Regions from separate parts of the Staphylococcus ureilyticus genome, predicted to be linked through region 2. Evidence: predicted binding sites of a transcription regulator. Region 2 holds the regulator's gene; each other region holds the start of a gene.
What was found. The regulator Rex, encoded in region 2, represses fermentation and respiration genes when NADH is low (regulators of the CRP and FNR family bind a similar motif). The targets are predictions, from matches to a motif close to TTGTGAAATATTTCACAA.

Region 1: pflB (formate C-acetyltransferase) is a predicted target of Rex. The motif match lies at 2,284-2,301, and genes of this name have one in related genera.
Region 3: MUA21_RS10225 (nitrate/nitrite transporter) is a predicted target of Rex. The motif match lies at 1,528-1,545, and genes of this name have one in related genera.
Region 4: fadX (fatty acid degradation protein FadX) is a predicted target of Rex. The motif match lies at 3,026-3,043, and genes of this name have one in related genera.

What each region holds. Positions count from the first base shown of each region.
Region 1 is NZ_CP094825.1:1,597,531-1,602,231, forward strand. It holds gene xdrA (XRE family transcriptional regulator XdrA) at 126-590, opposite strand; gene purU (formyltetrahydrofolate deformylase) at 1,005-1,856, shown strand; gene pflB (formate C-acetyltransferase) at 2,356-4,605, shown strand; gene pflA (pyruvate formate-lyase-activating protein) at 4,629-4,701, shown strand, end outside.
Region 2 is NZ_CP094825.1:1,711,424-1,716,124, reverse strand. It holds gene abc-f (ribosomal protection-like ABC-F family protein) at 1-1,713, opposite strand, end outside; gene MUA21_RS08520 (redox-sensing transcriptional repressor Rex) at 1,861-2,502, shown strand; partial or broken gene MUA21_RS08515 (YeeE/YedE family protein) at 2,688-3,772, shown strand; gene MUA21_RS08510 (sulfurtransferase TusA family protein) at 3,799-4,023, shown strand.
Region 3 is NZ_CP094825.1:2,043,446-2,048,146, reverse strand. It holds gene MUA21_RS10235 (sensor histidine kinase) at 1-374, shown strand, start outside; gene nreC (nitrate respiration regulation response regulator NreC) at 395-1,048, shown strand; gene MUA21_RS10225 (nitrate/nitrite transporter) at 1,725-2,876, shown strand; gene MUA21_RS10220 (Hsp20/alpha crystallin family protein) at 2,936-3,367, opposite strand; gene MUA21_RS10215 (Hsp20 family protein) at 3,409-3,780, opposite strand; gene MUA21_RS10210 (MarR family winged helix-turn-helix transcriptional regulator) at 4,002-4,442, opposite strand.
Region 4 is NZ_CP094825.1:2,644,861-2,649,561, forward strand. It holds gene fadD (long-chain-fatty-acid--CoA ligase FadD) at 1-1,286, opposite strand, end outside; gene fadX (fatty acid degradation protein FadX) at 1,305-2,879, opposite strand; gene MUA21_RS13110 (MerR family transcriptional regulator) at 3,279-3,626, opposite strand; gene MUA21_RS13115 (hypothetical protein) at 3,672-3,992, opposite strand; gene MUA21_RS13120 (SDR family oxidoreductase) at 4,026-4,701, opposite strand, start outside.

The sequences.
Region 1 (4,701 bases), 110 kb from region 2:
CAAAAACTGTATTAGTTTAAGACCAATTTCAATTAACTATAGTGACTAAACCATTCAATATATACGCCATAACTTTTTTAGTTAATGTTATAAATAATGATTTTTCTATCACACAGTACATTTATTTATACGTGCATTAATTCTTCTTTAGAAACTCTACCAAAATATGTTTCAGCTTCTCTTAATTTAGAAGTACCAAAAATAGGTTGTGTTTCCTGATTTAGTACACGGTAGATATCACTTACTTTGTTGCTTTGTAAAATATAGCCGTTACGCGTATCAACTGTGTTCCAATATATATCACTTGTTGTAGAATGATTTGGATACGCACAATGGTTACGTGAAATTGTTTGTACCATTTCTAATGGGTCGCATCCGAAAGTACTATTTAGAACATCAGAATCTCTAAATAATGCACAAATTGACACACATGTTGTCCAGTTTGGCAATACTCTCTCTTTTTCAATTTGTACTAGTGTCTTTTTTGAAAGACCAATTGTTTGTGCCATCGTATCTTGCGTATAACCCGCTTCGATGCGCACCATTTTAAATTTTGTTTGAATTAAATCTGTAAAATTCTGTCTATCCATTACTTTAATCTACCTTTCATAAAAGAATATTTTATCCGGACACAAGAAATTGCAATAATACACGTTTCTTGAAACACAAATTACATCTTAATACAATTTGCGATAAAATAAAAGAGCGAAATGATATTTTCGTTGTTTTTTGTTATTTGCGAAATTATCTAAATAATCAATCTTATATCTTATAATTAACTTAAACATTTTTAGTACTTTTACTGTAAGCGTATAACAAGTATGAAATGTGATTATATTTTTCACTTATTACTCTTTTGATATAAAAACACCATTTATTATTATATCTTAAATTTTACTTTTTGGCATACCATTTGCCTTAAATAATCGAAATTAATCATTTGTTTGCATTTTTCAGAATTTTCATTATAATCAGGGTTACTTTGATAATTGAGGTGTAAAAAAATGACAGAGAAATATATATTACTTGCAACTTGTACAGATAAAGTCGGTATTACTTCACTAATTACTAATAAAATTGCTCAATATGATTCTAATATTCTACATTTAGACCATTTTACAGAATATGACCATTCATCAAATGATACAGGTCAATTATATTTACGATTGGAATTTGAAAATGTGCCTTCATTGAAAGAAGATTTAGAAACAACGTTGCAAACACATCAAATAGATTTTAAACTCTTTGACAATCAACAACATACAAAAATAGCACTTTTTGTTTCTAAGGAAGATCATGCTTTCAACGAAATTTTATTACGTGTTAACAGAAATGAATTGCCTGCCGAAATTGTGTGTATCGTTAGTAATCATGAAAACAATAGGCAATTCGCAGAAACGCTTCATATTCCTTTTTATTACATACCGAGCAACGAAGATAAAGCGATTGTGGAAAGAAAAATACTAGATGTTTGTTCTGAGCATCAAGTTGAACTCATTGTTTTAGCAAAATACATGCAAATACTATCCGACCATTTTGTCAGTCACTATCCAAACCAAATCATCAATATTCATCACTCATTCCTACCATCATTTATAGGTGCTAACCCTTATAAACAAGCATGGGAACGCGGTGTCAAATTGGTCGGAGCAACAAGTCATTATGTTACTTCTGATTTAGATGAGGGCCCTATCATAGATCAAGACGTTATACGAATTAATCATCGGTACAATGTACAAGATTTACGTAAAATTGGTCGGCATGTTGAATCAAGTGTGTTAGCTCAAGCTGTCGAATATCATGTGCTGCATAAGGTAATTGTCACTGCGAGTAGTAAGACTATTGTTTTTAATTAAAAACTTTAAAAGACCTGAGACCGATATCTGCCTCAGGTCTTTTTATTCGAAGCGTAACGCAATCTCAACAACTTTAAAAAGAAACTTTGATATTTTTAAGCATCTTACTTACTTTCTTTAATTTTAACTTTTACAATATCCCTTCTTAAAAAATTAATAGTATATCAATGTGTCTTCGTTAAGTTGTGCTATTAAATAATTATAATTCCTCAACCTATCAACACTACTTAACTTTAATTTATGGTTGTTTTCACTTTTTACTAAACACTTTTGCCAATCTACTTTATATATTGTTTTGTATATGACATATCATTATATACACATTAAAAACTGTTCTATAACAGAACTACAATTGATATTAAGTGTATTACTTTTTAATACAGATTCCAAAAGCTTTCACATTTTAGATTAAAATTATTCAAAAACTTTGTGATTTTTTTAACAAAACAAATGATATAATTATTGTGAAATAAAATAACATACTTTTGGAGGTAATGATATGTTAAAAGAAAATAATATGCAATCCACAGCATGGAATGATTTTAAAAAAGGTCGCTGGCAACATCATGTAGATGTAAGAGAATTTATTCAACTCAATTACACATTGTACGAAGGTGATGATCAATTTTTAGCAAGTCCCACAGAGGCAACAACTCAGCTTTGGGATCAAGTCATGCAATTATCTAAAGAAGAGCGTAATCGCGGTGGCATGTGGGACATGGACACAAAAGTTCCTTCTACCATTACTTCACACGAGGCAGGTTATTTAAATAAAGAATTAGAAAGCATTGTTGGGGTCCAAACCGATAAACCATTCAAACGTTCGATGCAACCTTTTGGTGGTATTCGCATGGCCAAAGCAGCTTGTGAAGCGTATGGTTATGAGTTAAATAGTGAAACTGAAAAAATATTTACTGACTATCGTAAAACGCATAACCAAGGAGTATTCGATGCATACTCCAAAGAGATGTTAAATTGCAGAAAGGCTGGAATCATTACTGGACTTCCAGATGCGTACGGCCGTGGACGTATTATTGGAGATTATCGCAGAGTCGCTTTATATGGTGTAGACTTCCTAATGCAGAAAAAAATGGAAGATTTCAACAATATGTCTAAAGAAATGTCAGAAGATGTCATCCGATTACGCGAAGAATTGTCTGAACAATACCGAGCATTAAATGAATTAAAAACATTAGGTAATATTTATGGATTTGATTTAAGTCGCCCAGCCTATAACTTTAAAGAAGCAGTACAATGGTTGTACTTAGCATATTTAGCCGCAATTAAAGAACAAAACGGGGCAGCTATGAGCTTAGGCCGTACTTCAACATTTTTAGATATCTATGCTGAAAGAGATTTAAACAATGGATTGATTACAGAACGTGAAGTACAAGAAATCATTGACCATTTTATTATGAAATTACGTATCGTTAAATTTGCTCGAACACCTGATTATAACGAATTATTTTCTGGTGACCCTACTTGGGTAACAGAATCAATTGGAGGTGTAGGTATTGATGGACGTGCATTAGTAACTAAAAACTCGTTCCGTTTCTTACATTCACTAGATAATTTAGGTCCAGCACCTGAACCAAACCTCACAGTATTATGGTCAGTTCGCCTACCTGACAATTTTAAAACATATTGTGCAAAAATGAGTATAAAAACAAGCGCAATTCAATATGAAAATGATGACTTAATGAGAGAATCTTATGGTGATGATTATGGTATTGCATGCTGTGTATCTGCTATGACGATTGGAAAACAAATGCAATTTTTTGGTGCTCGTGCTAATTTAGCAAAAACATTATTATATGCGATCAATGGTGGCATAGATGAAAAATCAGGTCAACAAGTCGGACCATCATATGAAAGTATAAAATCAGAAGTACTCGACTTCGATGAGGTATTTGAAAAATTTGATAAAATGATGGATTGGTTAGCTGGAGTATATATTAATTCACTTAATGTCATCCATTATATGCATGATAAATATAGTTATGAACGTATTGAGATGGCACTGCATGATACAAATATCATTAGAACAATGGCTACAGGTATAGCTGGCCTTTCTGTTGCTGCAGATTCATTATCTGCAATCAAATATGCAAAAGTAAAACCTATTCGTGATGAAAATGGCGTTGTAACAGATTTTGAAATCGAAGGTGATTTCCCAAAATATGGTAATAATGACGTACGTGTTGATGATTTAGCAATCGACCTTGTAGAGCGCTTTATGACAAAATTACGTAGTCATAAAACTTATCGTAATTCAGAACATACGATGAGTGTGTTAACGATAACATCAAATGTAGTATATGGTAAAAAGACAGGAAATACACCAGATGGACGTAAAGCCGGAGAGCCCTTTGCACCAGGTGCAAACCCAATGCATGGACGCGACCAAAAAGGTGCACTTTCATCATTAAGTACAGTTGCAAAAATACCTTATGATTGTTGTAAAGACGGCATATCCAATACATTTAGTATCGTTCCAAAATCACTAGGTAAGGAAAGTAATGATCAATGTAAAAATCTCACAAGTATGTTGGATGGCTATGCTATGCAACACGGACACCACTTAAACATTAATGTGTTTAATAGGGAAACGTTACTAGATGCAATGGAACATCCTGAAGCATATCCACAATTAACGATTCGCGTATCTGGTTATGCGGTTAACTTTATTAAATTAACACGCGAACAACAATTAGATGTTATTTCACGTACTTTCCATGAAAAAATGTAATTTGAATTTAAGGTGGCCTCTATATGCTAAAAGGACATTTGCATTCTGTTGAAAGTTTGGGTACCGTTGATGGTCCAGGACTACGATATATATTAT
Region 2 (4,701 bases):
ACGTTTTTGAAGTTTTTGATCAGTATAATGATCATTTTGTGATTCTATTGGTTTTGTTTGATGTGAAGTTTCATTTTCCTTTTTAGCTTGAATTGCTTCATTTTCTTCTTTTTTCTCAATAAAATATTGATAATTTCCTAAATACATTGTGCCACCATGAATGTCCAAATCATAAACTTTGTTTGCAAGTTGATTTATAAAATAACGATCGTGAGAAACAAATAAAATCGTACCTTCAAAATGATCCAATGCTTGCTCTAACATTTCTTTTGAATCTATATCGAGATGATTTGTAGGTTCATCTAAGATAAGTACATTGTTACGCTCAAGCATTAATAAAGCTAATTGCAATCTAGCTTTTTCACCACCAGAAAGGTCATTAATGATTTTTTTAACATCTTCTTGTACAAATAAAAATCGGCCGAGTACTGCGCGAATATCTTTTTCATTCATTGAAGGGTATTGGTCCCACAGATAATCTAGTATTGTTTTACTAGATTTGAATTCAGCTTGTTTTTGATCATAGTAACCGATTTTTAAATTTGCACCAGTAGTGATTTCTCCGTTCAATTTCGGTTGAATACCTGCAATTGTTTTGATTAAAGTCGATTTTCCGATACCGTTAGGCCCAATAATGGCGATATGGTCTCCTTTAGTCACTTCAATATTGATACCTTTGGTAACTGGCTGCTCATATCCAATATCTAAATCTTTGATATGGAAAACATCATTTCCTGTATTTCTATCAAAGTCAAATTGGATATTAGCACTTTTGGCATCAATCATTGGTTTATTGATTCTTTCCATTTTTTCAAGCATTTTTCTACGGCTTTTTGCCATACCAGTAGTTGAAGCCCTTGCTATATTTTTCTCAACAAAAGTTTCTAAGCGTTTAATCTCATCTTGTTGACGTTCATATTCTTGCATGCGTTTTTCATAATACTTATCTCTTTTTTCAATAAATTGTTTATAATTACCTATATAATGTTGCACATCGCCAAGGGCTACATCATAGATTTGATTGACTATTTTATCTAAAAAATATCTGTCATGGCTAATGATAACAATAGCACCTTTAAAATAGTTTAAATAACTTTCTAACCATTGTGTTGTTTCCATATCCAAATGGTTAGTAGGTTCATCAAGTAATAATAAATCAGGTTCACTTAATAACATTTGGGCTAATGAAAGCCTAGTTTTTTGACCACCACTAAAATCATTAATAGGGCGATTGAAATCCGCTTCAGTAAAATTCAGTCCATGGAGCACGGTTTTTATTTTACTTTCATATTGATATCCATCCTGTTGTTCGAATTCATTGGATAAATATTCATAACGATCGATATGACTTTTATATTCGTCTGTATCATATGCATTTGCATGTTGTGCTAACCAATCTGTTTCTTTTTTCATTTCAGCTTCTAGCTTTTTCATATTTTCAAAAGGTTTAGACATTTCTTCAATCACAGTTTGGTTTGTGTTGAGTGTCATTTGTTGTGTTAAATAACCAAGTTTTAAATTTTTACTTTTTGAAACATGTCCACTATCATAACCTTCGACGCCAGCAATAATTTTCATTAATGTAGATTTACCAGCACCGTTACGTCCTACGATACCAATACGTTCACCAGTTTTCACTTCAAAATCTACATTGTTAAAAATATCTTCTCCGTCGAATGATTTAGTAATGTCATTTAATTGTAATAATATCATCCGATTTTGCACCTCTCTATTCATTATCATTCTACCGTATTCTGCGTGTTGTTAAAACTACCAGTGTTTATTTTTATAATGTATTAATGTATAATGTTGTAGTAATTATAAGATTAATTAGACATTATAGTATAGGAGGACAAGATCTTGGCTAACCAAAGCGAAAAGATTCCTCGTGCCACGTTAAAACGGTTACCGTTATATTATAGATTCGTCAATACTTTGAAATCTAAAGGGATAGACAGAGTTAATTCTAAAACAATTAGTGAAGGTTTGAACATTGATTCTGCAACAATTCGTCGTGATTTTTCTTATTTTGGTGAATTAGGCAAAAAAGGGTATGGTTATAATATTGATAGCTTGTTACATTTTTTTAAAAATGAAATAAGTGAAAATGATGAAATTAAAATAGCCATCGTAGGTGTAGGGAACCTAGGTAAAGCATTACTAACATATAATTTTTCTATTCATGATGAAATGACTATTACAGAGGCGTTCGATATACGAGATGATGTGATAGGAACACAAATAGGCAATGTGGTTGTAAGCCCATTTTCGAAAATTACCGATGTCTTAAAGCAAGAGCAAATTGATGTCGTGATATTAACAACGCCTGAAAATGCAGCACAACAAGTTGCAGATACATTAGTTGAAGCTGGCATTAAAGGGATTTTAAATTTTACACCAACACGTGTTTATACGCCATCAGATGTTCAAGTTCATCATATTGATTTAGGGATTGAACTACAATCTTTACTTTTCTTTATGAAAAATTACAGTAATAAATAATAATTTTTAATATTAACTTTGTATAGATGCAAACATTTTTGATGTTTAGTTGTCTATGCAAAGTTTTTTTACTAGCAAGTTTTCATAGCACTTCTTTTCATAAGACTTAAAACAGAAAGGTTGAAATTTCACTGTAAATCTAATATGATAATTCATATTAATTTCATCGGAAAAGAGGTAATGTTATGACGTGGTTAGTAATCAGTGGCTTAATCGTAGGCGGACTTTTGGGGTTTGTCATGCAACGTACACGGTTTTGTCTTGCTGGTGGATTTAGGGATATGTATATCCAAAAAAGTAATAAAATGTTTTATGCCTTATTAATAGCAATATCCGTTCAAAGTATCGGACTACTCGTTTTAACTTCAACAGGATTAGTGCAAATACCAGAGTCCACATATCCAATCATAGGTACGGTTATTGGCTCATTTATTTTTGGTATTGGCATTATATTAGCAGGCGGTTGTGCAACTGGCACATGGTATAGAGCAGGAGAAGGATTAATTGGTAGTTGGATAGCACTTATTGCATATGCATTTACATCAGCTGCTACTAAATTTGGTTTATTATTACCTTTAATGGACGGTATCAATAAACCTACTAATGTAAATACAAGTATGGCTCAAACTACAGGTATTCCGACATGGATTTGGGTCACTTTATTAACAATGATAACGCTCATATTTGTTGTAAAAACACTACGCAAACCAAAACCCAAAATTGCCGTACCAAAGTTAAAACAAAAATTTACAGGAATTCGCTATTATTTATTTGAAAAAAATACCATCCATTTGTTGCAGCTATTGCAGTTGGACTCATTGCATTATTGGCTTGGCCAGTGAGTGAATCTACTGGTAGAATGTACGGTTTAGGCATTACAACACCATCTGCAAACATTGTTCAATTCTTTGTAACTGGTGATGTCCAACTATTAGATTGGGGTGTCTTTCTTGTTTTAGGTATCTTTGCTGGTTCTTATATTGCAGCAAAAGGTGCTAGAGAATTTAAGTGGAGATTACCAGATAAAAAAACAATCCGCAATAGTGTTATTGGTGGCGTATGTATGGGATTTGGTGCATCAGTAGCAGGCGGTTGCTCTATCGGAAATGGTTTAGTTGAAACAGCTACAATGTCTTGGAAAGGTTGGATCGCGCTTGCATCAATGATATTAGGTGCTTGGTTTATGAGTTACTTCATATTTATCAAACCAATGAAAAAAGCTCAAAAATCTACAACGCAAAAAGTTTCTACACAAACACAGACGACGTAAATTTTAATTTTTAGGAGGATTTCATTATGGTATATGAATTAGGTACAGTAGGTATGGTTTGTCCTTTTCCTTTGATTGAAGCACAGAAGAAAATGACTACTTTAGAGAACGGGGACGAATTAAAAATTGATTTTGATTGTACCCAAGCAACTGAAGCAATTCCAAATTGGGCAGCTGAAGAAGGTTACCCAGTTACTAATTATGAACAACTTGATGATGCTTCTTGGACAATCACTGTTCAGAAAGCTTAGTGATATAAAACTAAATTTGAATATCTGAATAAGATAAAACACAATGCTATATGAAGTGATTTCACTTCGTTAAAGGCTGACTACAGAAAAAAAGTCCGAGACATATTTTATGTTTCGGACTTTATTTAGTTCTATAAAAATTTCTCATTTAGTTACACGCGTTGTAAGGTTAAACGAGGTTAGTCCGAGTTGAACTATTTATAAATTTTCTTAAAACTAACAAAGTATATTGATGATTTTTTGAAAGTGTTATTCATAAAGTTGTCAATTGTTAAAAGTGTTTATAAAGCAAGTTGACTTTGATTTTAATAGTATTTAAAGGGATTACAATATGATAAAATAGAGGATGTTTACAGTGCCAAGTAGATTGATTGGAAGAGATAGTAAAAATGATTTACATATCAAAGCGAATTGTCTGTCAGATGATAGAATATCATTTCAATTACAGTCTATATGAACATTTATGATGTCAAAATAATGTGCGAAAAGTTAAATTAAGGCATTTAATAAAGCTATACTAATATTAATATTAAGTTAGAAACTATTTATAGGGATGAATGTTGATGAAACAGAACTTATGTTAAGCATTGTTGATCTGATGTGGTCTTAGTCATAGGAATCATATATTGATTAAACATCATACAAGGTGTAATGATATTGAAGAAGAGAAGCCATAGC
Region 3 (4,701 bases), 330 kb from region 2:
CAGCGTTCAAAACATATTTTAAACAAGTTGAATCTAATTACGGCATGGAGATTATTTATCATTCAAGTATAGATGCACAACGGTTTGACAATGAAATAGAAACGGTTGTTTATCGAGTAGTACAAGAAGCATTATTTAATGCAATTAAGTATGCTAATGTGGACAAAGTTGAAATTGACTTACATTATAATCGTAATAGGTTAATAGCTGAAGTCGTTGATAGAGGTACAGGATTTAGTGAAACTGATAAGCCACAAGGTACTGGATTAGGTATTTATGGTATGTATGAACGTGCAGAATTAGTAAATGCTGAAGTAAATGTCGACAGTCAAATTGGAAGAGGTACAATAGTGACTTTGGAAGTTCCAATTTAAGGGAGTAAGGAGAATAAACTTTGAGAATAGTTATTGCGGATGATCATGCTGTAGTCAGAACAGGATTTTCTATGATTCTAAACTATCAAGATGATATGGAAGTTGTCGGAACAGCTGCTGATGGCTTAGAAGCCTATCAAAAAGTAATGGAACATAAACCAGATGTATTAATTATGGATTTGAGTATGCCGCCTGGAGAATCAGGATTGATTGCTACTAATAAAATAGCGGAAAGTTTTCCAGAAACAAAAATTCTAATATTAACAATGTACGATGACGAAGAGTACTTATTTCATGTATTAAAAAATGGCGCCAAAGGTTATATCTTAAAAAATGCTCCAGATGAGCAACTTATTTTAGCAATAAGAACTGTATATCAAGGTGAAACATATGTAGATATGAAATTAACGACTTCTTTAGTGAATGAATTTATTAGTAATAGTTCCAATGATGAAGCGGCTACATCAGATCCTTTTAAAATTTTATCTAAAAGAGAAATTGAAATATTACCTTTGATTGCCAAAGGTTATGGTAATAAAGAGATTGCAGAAAAATTGTTTGTATCTGTAAAAACAGTAGAAGCACATAAAACACATATTATGCAAAAATTAGATTTAAAATCAAAACCAGAATTAGTAGAATATGCGATGAAGAAAAAACTGATTGATTTTTAATCGAGCTACTTTGAGCAATAAATGACAAGAATAGAGACATAATTTATTTATAAACTTATGTAGATTTTTAGGATATAGTGTTTTATCAAACAACTAATGAAAAAGGATTAATCCGTATCGTTAATGGATTAATCCTTTTTATATGACTAAACTGTATTTTTTACCGTGCATACTTGCGTGTGGATACGGTTTGAACTTTGACATTGATATCTATTCTTTGCTTAGTGTCAGTATGTTATTAATTCGTTATAAATAATATCAGTAAACATGATTTAGAATCAGTATTTTGATTAATATAGCAAAGGTTATTTTGGTCTTCGTTTACATACGAAATTTATCCATTAACCTAGGTAAATGAGTCCGTATTCTTCTAATGTTCTTTAACTTTTTTCTAGTTTTTTGTGCAAATAAAATTCACGTTGAATTTTTCATTTAAAAAAGAATAGGGGAAATTTTAGAGAACTTAAGGGATAATCCTTATGTTTATTATTTCACAAAGATTTTACAATAGCTATATAGCCAGTATTCTACAAGATTAACATTTCACAAACTTCGTATATTATACCGGTTTTACCTTTCATAATTTAGTTCTTAATACTTCATAATAAATTATATTGATGTAGGCACTTGTAGAATACTAGGCTTAATGATAAAAAATTAAATGTAGGTGAATGTAATGAACAAAGCTAGTGGTGGATTTCAGTTAACTTTACAATCTTTAAGTTTAGTTGTGGGTTTTATGGCGTGGAGCATTATTGCACCACTAATACCATTTATATCTCAAGAAATTAATATAACTGGGAATCAACTTTCAATTATTTTAGCCATACCTGTGATCTTAGGTTCTATATTAAGAGTACCTTTTGGTTATTTAACGAACATAATAGGAGCTAAATGGGTGTTTTTCTGTAGTTTTATCATTTTATTATTTCCAATTTATTTTTTGAGTCAGGCTCAAGGGACAAGAATGCTTATGGCATCAGGATTTTTTTTAGGCGTTGGAGGTGCGATATTTTCTGTTGGTGTGACATCAATACCTAAATATTTTCCTAAAGAGCGTGTTGGTTTAGCAAATGGAATTTATGGCATGGGTAATATTGGAACTGCAATTTCTTCATTTTTAGCTCCTTCAATTGCATCAATGATTGGATGGCAATCGACGGTCAGAAGTTATTTAGTAGTGATCGTTATATTTGCTATTTTCATGTTCTTTTTTGGTGATCCGAAAGAGGAAAAAGTAAAGGTGCCTTTAGTTGAACAAACTAAACGTTTATTTAAAGATTCGAAATTATATTACTTATCATTCTGGTATTTCATTACTTTTGGTGCATTTGTAGCATTTGGTTTATTTTTACCGAATTATTTAGTGCAACAATTTGGTATTAGTGAAGTGGATGCTGGTTTACGCTCAGGTGTATTCATTGCACTTGCAACATTTTTGAGACCATTAGGAGGTATATTAGGAGATAAGTTTAATGCGGTAATGTTATTGATGATAGATTTTACATTGATGATTGTAGGCGCAATTATTTTAGGATGCTCAAACCATATTTTATTATTTACGATAGGTTGTTTACTAATTAGTGTTTGTGCAGGTTTGGGGAATGGACTAATTTTTAAACTTGTGCCTTTATATTTTAGTAAAGAGGCAGGTACTGCAAATGGTATTGTTTCTATGATGGGCGGTTTGGGGGGATTCTTCCCACCGATTGTTATTTCTTATGTCACAATAGTTACAGGTTCCAGTCATTTAGCGTTTTTATTACTAGCGATATTTGGAATTATAGCATTAACAACAATGTCGAGAATGGTTAAAAGTGTAAACTGAAACTATAAATTTAATAAAAAAAGCAACACTTCACTTTTAGGAAGTGTTGCTTTTAATGTTTAATCAATTTGAATATTATAAGAAGACTCTTTTTTCTCTTTTTTAGGTAGCGTCACATTTAGCATGCCATTTTCGTAAGCAGCTTTAATGCCATTTTCATCAACATTATCAAATTGATATTGACGTTTTACATCACTAAAGCTACGTTCTTGATGAATCATGCGTCCATTTTCATCTTCTTTATTATTTTCAAATGATTGTTTGCCTTCTATTGTTAAAACATTATTTTCAAATTGAAGATTAATATTTTCTTTTTTCATACCTGGTAATTCTGCTTCTACTACGTAAGCATCTTCAAGTTCTTTGACATCTGTTTTAATGCTATTACTTCCTGGAAATTGATCGAAAAATTGACGTCCAAAGTCTCTGAATAAATCACTAGGATTTGCATCGAAAAATGAATTATCGAATGGTTTCATATTGAATGCCATAAAGCATCTCTCCTTATATAATAAATTTATTTTGTTACGATTTAATCAATATTAATTTGTTTTTTTGTATGGTTAATAGGTAACGTAACATTTAATATACCATCGTTTAGCATTGCTTTAATATTAGGTTCATCTACATTTTTAAATATAAATTGTCTACTTTGATTATTAAAATTGCGCTCTTTAATCAAGTAATTATATTGGTTTTGAGTTGTTGTAGAAGTATTTGTAACACTGATTGTTAATGTCTTTTCATCAAATTGAATATCTATATCTTCTTTACTGTAACCTGGCAGTTCAGCCATGACTTGATATGCAGCACTTGATTCATATACATCTACTTTAAAATCATGATGCTCAGTTAATAAATTTTCTAGAATATCTGTAGAAAGATTTTGAGTGTTTTGCATCATTTTTCACCTCTCCTTTAACCTTATATTTATATTATAATACATTAGTCAAAGAAAGTCAAACTATGAGCGTTGATTATTCTAAATGTACGATCATATCAAAAATGGCGTATCAATGATTGTTAACATAAGTATAATTAGAAAAAATAAAAAAGAGGCAAGTTTAAGTTTAAAATAGCATAAATAAACTACACACTTTAAACGTTTCTTTGCCTCTTAATATATTAAATTTCTTTAGTGAAATGTTTATTCACAAAATTTTGTAGTGTCTCTTTTAAGTGAACGGCTTCATCGATATCCATATCAAATTCACCAAAAACTTTTCTAGAGACACCGGATAATGAATCTTGAACTTTTGCACCATGTTCGGTAAGTGCAATTTGTAAATTACGTTCATCATCAATCTCACGTGTTCTACTAACAAACCCTTTTTTTTCTAATTTTTTTAGTAATGGTGTTAGCGTACCTGAATCAAGATAAACGCGTTGTCCAAGTGTTTTGATGTTGATTTTTTCATTTTTTTTAATTGCGAGCATAACAATATAACCAGTATATGTTAAATCATACTCTTTTAAATATGAAGTATATTTTTTTATTATTTCTTTTGATGAAACATAAAATAGAAAGCACAGTTGTTCTTCTAAGTAACTTAATTTGTCCTCCATTTAATCACCCCTTTTGAAATTTAACCTTATTATGAACTACGTACATTGTCAAGGAACAGTTGTGTCTTTATTCATAATATTTTTATACTGTTGTGAAAGTGTTATTTGAGTTATTTTATTGATTTCATTCATATTAAAGTTAGGTGAAATTGTCCTGAACGGATTATTCAAAAAGTAATAAAGAATATATGTATATTTTATAATATATACAGTTATACATAAGCGAAAAATTAAGAACATTTTGTTACAAAAGGTAATA
Region 4 (4,701 bases), 930 kb from region 2:
CTATCATATCCAACGACAACCCCTTGAGCTACGAGTGGGTGTTCTGCTAATACCGTTTCCACTTCGGAAGGTAGGACATTCTCACCACCAGTAATAATCATTTCTTTACGACGATCAACGATATAGACATCACCATCTTCGTCTACTTTTGCTAAATCGCCTGTTAAGAAATATTCGCCATGAAATGTTTTTGCAGTTTCTTCAGGTTTGTTCCAGTAACCAGGTGTTATATTATTACCACGAACGCCAAGTTCACCGATTTCACCAACTTCTACCTCTTCAAAGTTATCATCGAATATGCATATATCCATAAACATGACTGGTTTACCAATACTGCCTGGTTTCTGCGCACCATTTTCCGGTGTATTGACCATTACGAGCGGTGCTTCAGTTAAGCCATAACCGTTAATAATTGAATAGCCTAAACTATTAAATTTCTTTTGCACCATTGGTAAAGGTGATGAACCACCTTGAATTAAGAAATCGATACTTTCAAAGTTTTTTAAGTCGAAATTTTCTGCTACCAACATGGCATAATACATCGTTGGAATCTGAATTAAATAATTTGGTTTGTACTGAGCCATTAAATCATTTAGCGCTTCGCCATTAAAATAACGCTGTAATATCAGAGTGCCTCCAGCCATTAATAAAGGCAGCGTCAAATCGTTAAATCCTAAGACATGGAACATTGGTGTGGAAATAATTGTTGTATATGTCGAATTAATTTTATAAGTCAGTGCAATATTGATTGGATTATTTACAAAAGAATCGTATGAAAACATAACTCCTTTAGGTAATCCCGTTGTACCGCTTGTATACATTAACGATGCTAAATCGTTTCCTTCCACATTAACAGTATTGAAAGGACGGTGTTGCGAAGGATCTACTATATCATCATATACTTTTGAGTCAATATCCATGTGCAGTAAGTCATCTGCAATACCTTCTAAACTTGAGACATGCTTCTCAGCGTAAAAAATGAGTTTGACATTTGAATCTGCAATCACACTTTTTATTTCCTGTGTTTTCAAACGCCAGTTAATTGGTAAGTATACAGCCCCCAATTTAAATGAAGCGAACATCAAATCTAATAATGCTACGTCATTAGGTGTAAATATACCGACGACATCGCCACGTTTTACACCTTGATCTTGTAAATGATTAGCTAAATTTTCTGCACGAATATTTAAATCTTGATAAGTCCATTCTGTGCCTTTGAATGGGTCAATCACTGCGGCTTTTTCATCATCAAATGTCGCTCTTGTTTTAATCCAGTCGTAGTTCATATTTTTCTCCCCCTTAGTTTAAATACGATAATCCGACTTTATTGCATCAGACAATCCTCCCCACTTATCTTGATAAATATCGCTATTTATTTCTTTCAAATGCGTTGCAATGAGCGGCTTGAATTCCATATTTGCTAGAATATCTCGCTCTAAATCAAGACCAGGAGCTATTTCAATGAGCATTAATCCCTGTTGTGTGAGTTCAAATACAGCCCTTTCGGTGACAAAGTAAATCTCTTGTTCAAGCAAAAACGCATTTTCAACATTGAAATCAATATTATCAATTTCATTGATAAATTTTGGTATGTGACCTTCTTGTTCTACATTAACCTTGCGCTGTTCATAACTTAGTTGACCCCCGACAACTAATGAACCGGAAAAGACAATTGTTTTTACCGTTTGACTTATGTCGATAAACCCACCACAGCCATTCATTTTATTGCCAAATTTTGAGACATTTACATTACCTTTGGAATCTACTTGAGCAAAGCTTAGAAAGGCTATATCAACGCCTCCGTTATAAATGAAATCCCAAGTCATATCGTGTCTCATACGTGCACTTAAGTTATAGTTCATACCAAAATATTTTCCGCTGCTAATCAAACCACCAAACACGCCTGTATCTATATTGGGCTGTACTAAATTGTTAACCCCTTCTTCAGTTAAAACATTGGATAACTCATTATTTATGCCAAAACCAATACTGATGACATCACCTTGAAGTAAAAATTGAGCAGCACGTCTCAAAATTACTTTTCGAGTGTTCAATTCTATATATGGTTCTCGCATCTCTGTAATTTGATAATGTCCTGAAAGTGCCGGATCATAGTACGTTTGAATCACTTGTCTATGATATTTTGGATCACGGTTCACTACAATATAATCTACTAATTTGCCAGGTATAAACACTTCATTTGGATTGAAACGACCACTTTGAATCACTTCTTTCACTTGAACAATGACCTTTCCATTATTTTTATGCGTAGCTGCTGCTAAACTAAAACCTTCTCCTAAGTGTGTCTCATGCTTCATATAAATATTGCCTGCTTCATCAGCATATGTACCTCTTAGTAAAGCTACATCAATTTCTGGAAACTGATATTTCAAATAAGTGTCATCATTGATATTTATTAAAGAAACCAAATCCTCAGTCGTACATGTATTGACTTTTCCACCAGAATAACGTGGATCCACATTTGTATTTAAACCAATTTTAGTAATCGGCCCTGGAAAAGCTTCCGTACTTCCTCGATAATGTGTGGTTATAACACCTTGAGGAAGGAAATAAGCCTCTATTTCATTGTTCTGCATTGCTTGAATCGTTGCTGGTGAACCAGTAATAATACTCGTGATTAATCGTTTAACCATACCCCTTGAAACGAATGAATCTAAATCATAACTGTCACCTCTATAGTCACTAATATCATTAGCAAGCATGAACGTTAAATTATTAAGTGATTGATCCTCATCATATTGTTCGACTAACGTTTTAAGTATCTCAGCTGGTAAATTTGCTGTAGATAAGGCTGCCAGAGCTATAACATCACCTTCTTTTACGATGTCTTTCAAATCTGAAAATGGAATAATTTTCATACAGTTTCTCCTATCTATGTTTAATCCAACTAATAAAATATTGAGTGATAAATATCTCCTTTCTTCATGTATGTAAGCCCTTACATGTAATATACCATTATTTTTGAAATTTATGCAAAAATTTTAAATTTTACGATTATAGTGAATTGTGAAAGTATCCATAACATCTGCTATGACAGTTTTGGAAGTGTGTGAAGGAAAATATGAAAATCATTGAAAGAGAACTAGACAGACAAAATGTTTTATCAAAAAAGGATATATCCGAGGACGATAAAAAAATCTGGAACATGATTGCTTTGTCCCAGACGTATTCATTACATTTTCTGTTGTAAGGTACTATAAAAAAGGAAACAGTCATTTGTATATCACTTGCTGCTACCACTCGCGCTGTACTTTTATCTATTCATTCTCCAACAATTTAAATTTTTCTTCTAATGTTTGAAGCCCTTGGTCTATAATCTTTTTTTGTTCAATTAAATTTTTTTGATGTTCCAAAAATATATTTTTCCGCTTCGTTTTTGTGTCACTGCCTTGATGATATAACTCCGCAATTTCTTTTAATTTTGATATAGGCATATGTGTCTGACGCATGCATTTTATAAATTCAATCCAATATAAGTCTTCTTCTGAAAAATCTCTATAGCCATTCTTATTTCTCTGAACAAAAGGAAAGAGCCCTACTTTATCATAATATCGAATGGTGTGTTCACTGATACCTAAATTATCGGCAACTTGTTTGACTTGCATAATTTACCTCCTAAAAAAGGTGACCTTATAAAGTCACCTTTTTGTCTATTTCATAAGTTGAACTAGCAATTCTTCATAGTCATTGTCAATGATAGCTTCAAATCCAAATGTTGATGTCATATCATGTTTTAATGACGCCACACTGTTATAACCAATGTGTTCAGGATTATCTATACTTAAAGCAATACTTTTAATATCATTATGGAATAAATTATTTTGATGCGATAGCTCAATAATCTCTTCGGCTAATGCTTTAACGTAATTATGACTTGGCACAGATACATTCTTTTCATCTATTACCTTGGCTTCTGTAATAATTTTGATATCTGTTTCTTTCCCTTTAAATATTGCTAAAAAGTAATACATATCAAAATGACCTCCTTATGATTAAAAAGTAAACTAGCGAGTCGTATAACCACCATTTGCAAATAATGTTTGACCGTTGATCCACCATCCATCTAAAGTTAAGAAAGTAATAATCGGCGCGATGTCTTCTATTTTTGTAAGTTGGTTATGAAGCGCTTGGGATTTATGGAATGCTACAGCATCATCGCCTTCTTGTGGATAGAAGAATGGCGTATCCATTGGCCCTGGAGCGACAGCGTTTACTGAAATCCCTCTATCCATAAATTCTGAGGATGCTGCGCGTGTATAATGCTCAACAGGCGCTTTGCCACCAGCATAAGTTGAATAAAAACCGGTGTAAGCAGCAAGCAATGCAGTAGCCAAAGTGATGATTTTACCATGATCATTCATAGATTTTTCAGCATATTTAATAAAGAAATAAGCTGACTTTGCGTTGATGTCCGCCATGCTATCGAATTCTTCTTCAGTCGTTTCTGAAATAGGTTTTTTAAGCACTTTTCCAACAGTATTTATTGCAATATCAACTTTTCCAAATGTCTCTTCAGCATGTTGAAATAAAGCTTGGACATTATTAACGTTTGTCAAATCACCAGAAAATAATGTACCTTCTCCGCCTAAATTTTCAACTTTTGTAAGTGTCGCTTTTGCATCATCTAAAGAATTTTCATCATGGTGATGGATTACTAATTTGGCTCCTTCTTTAGCGTAA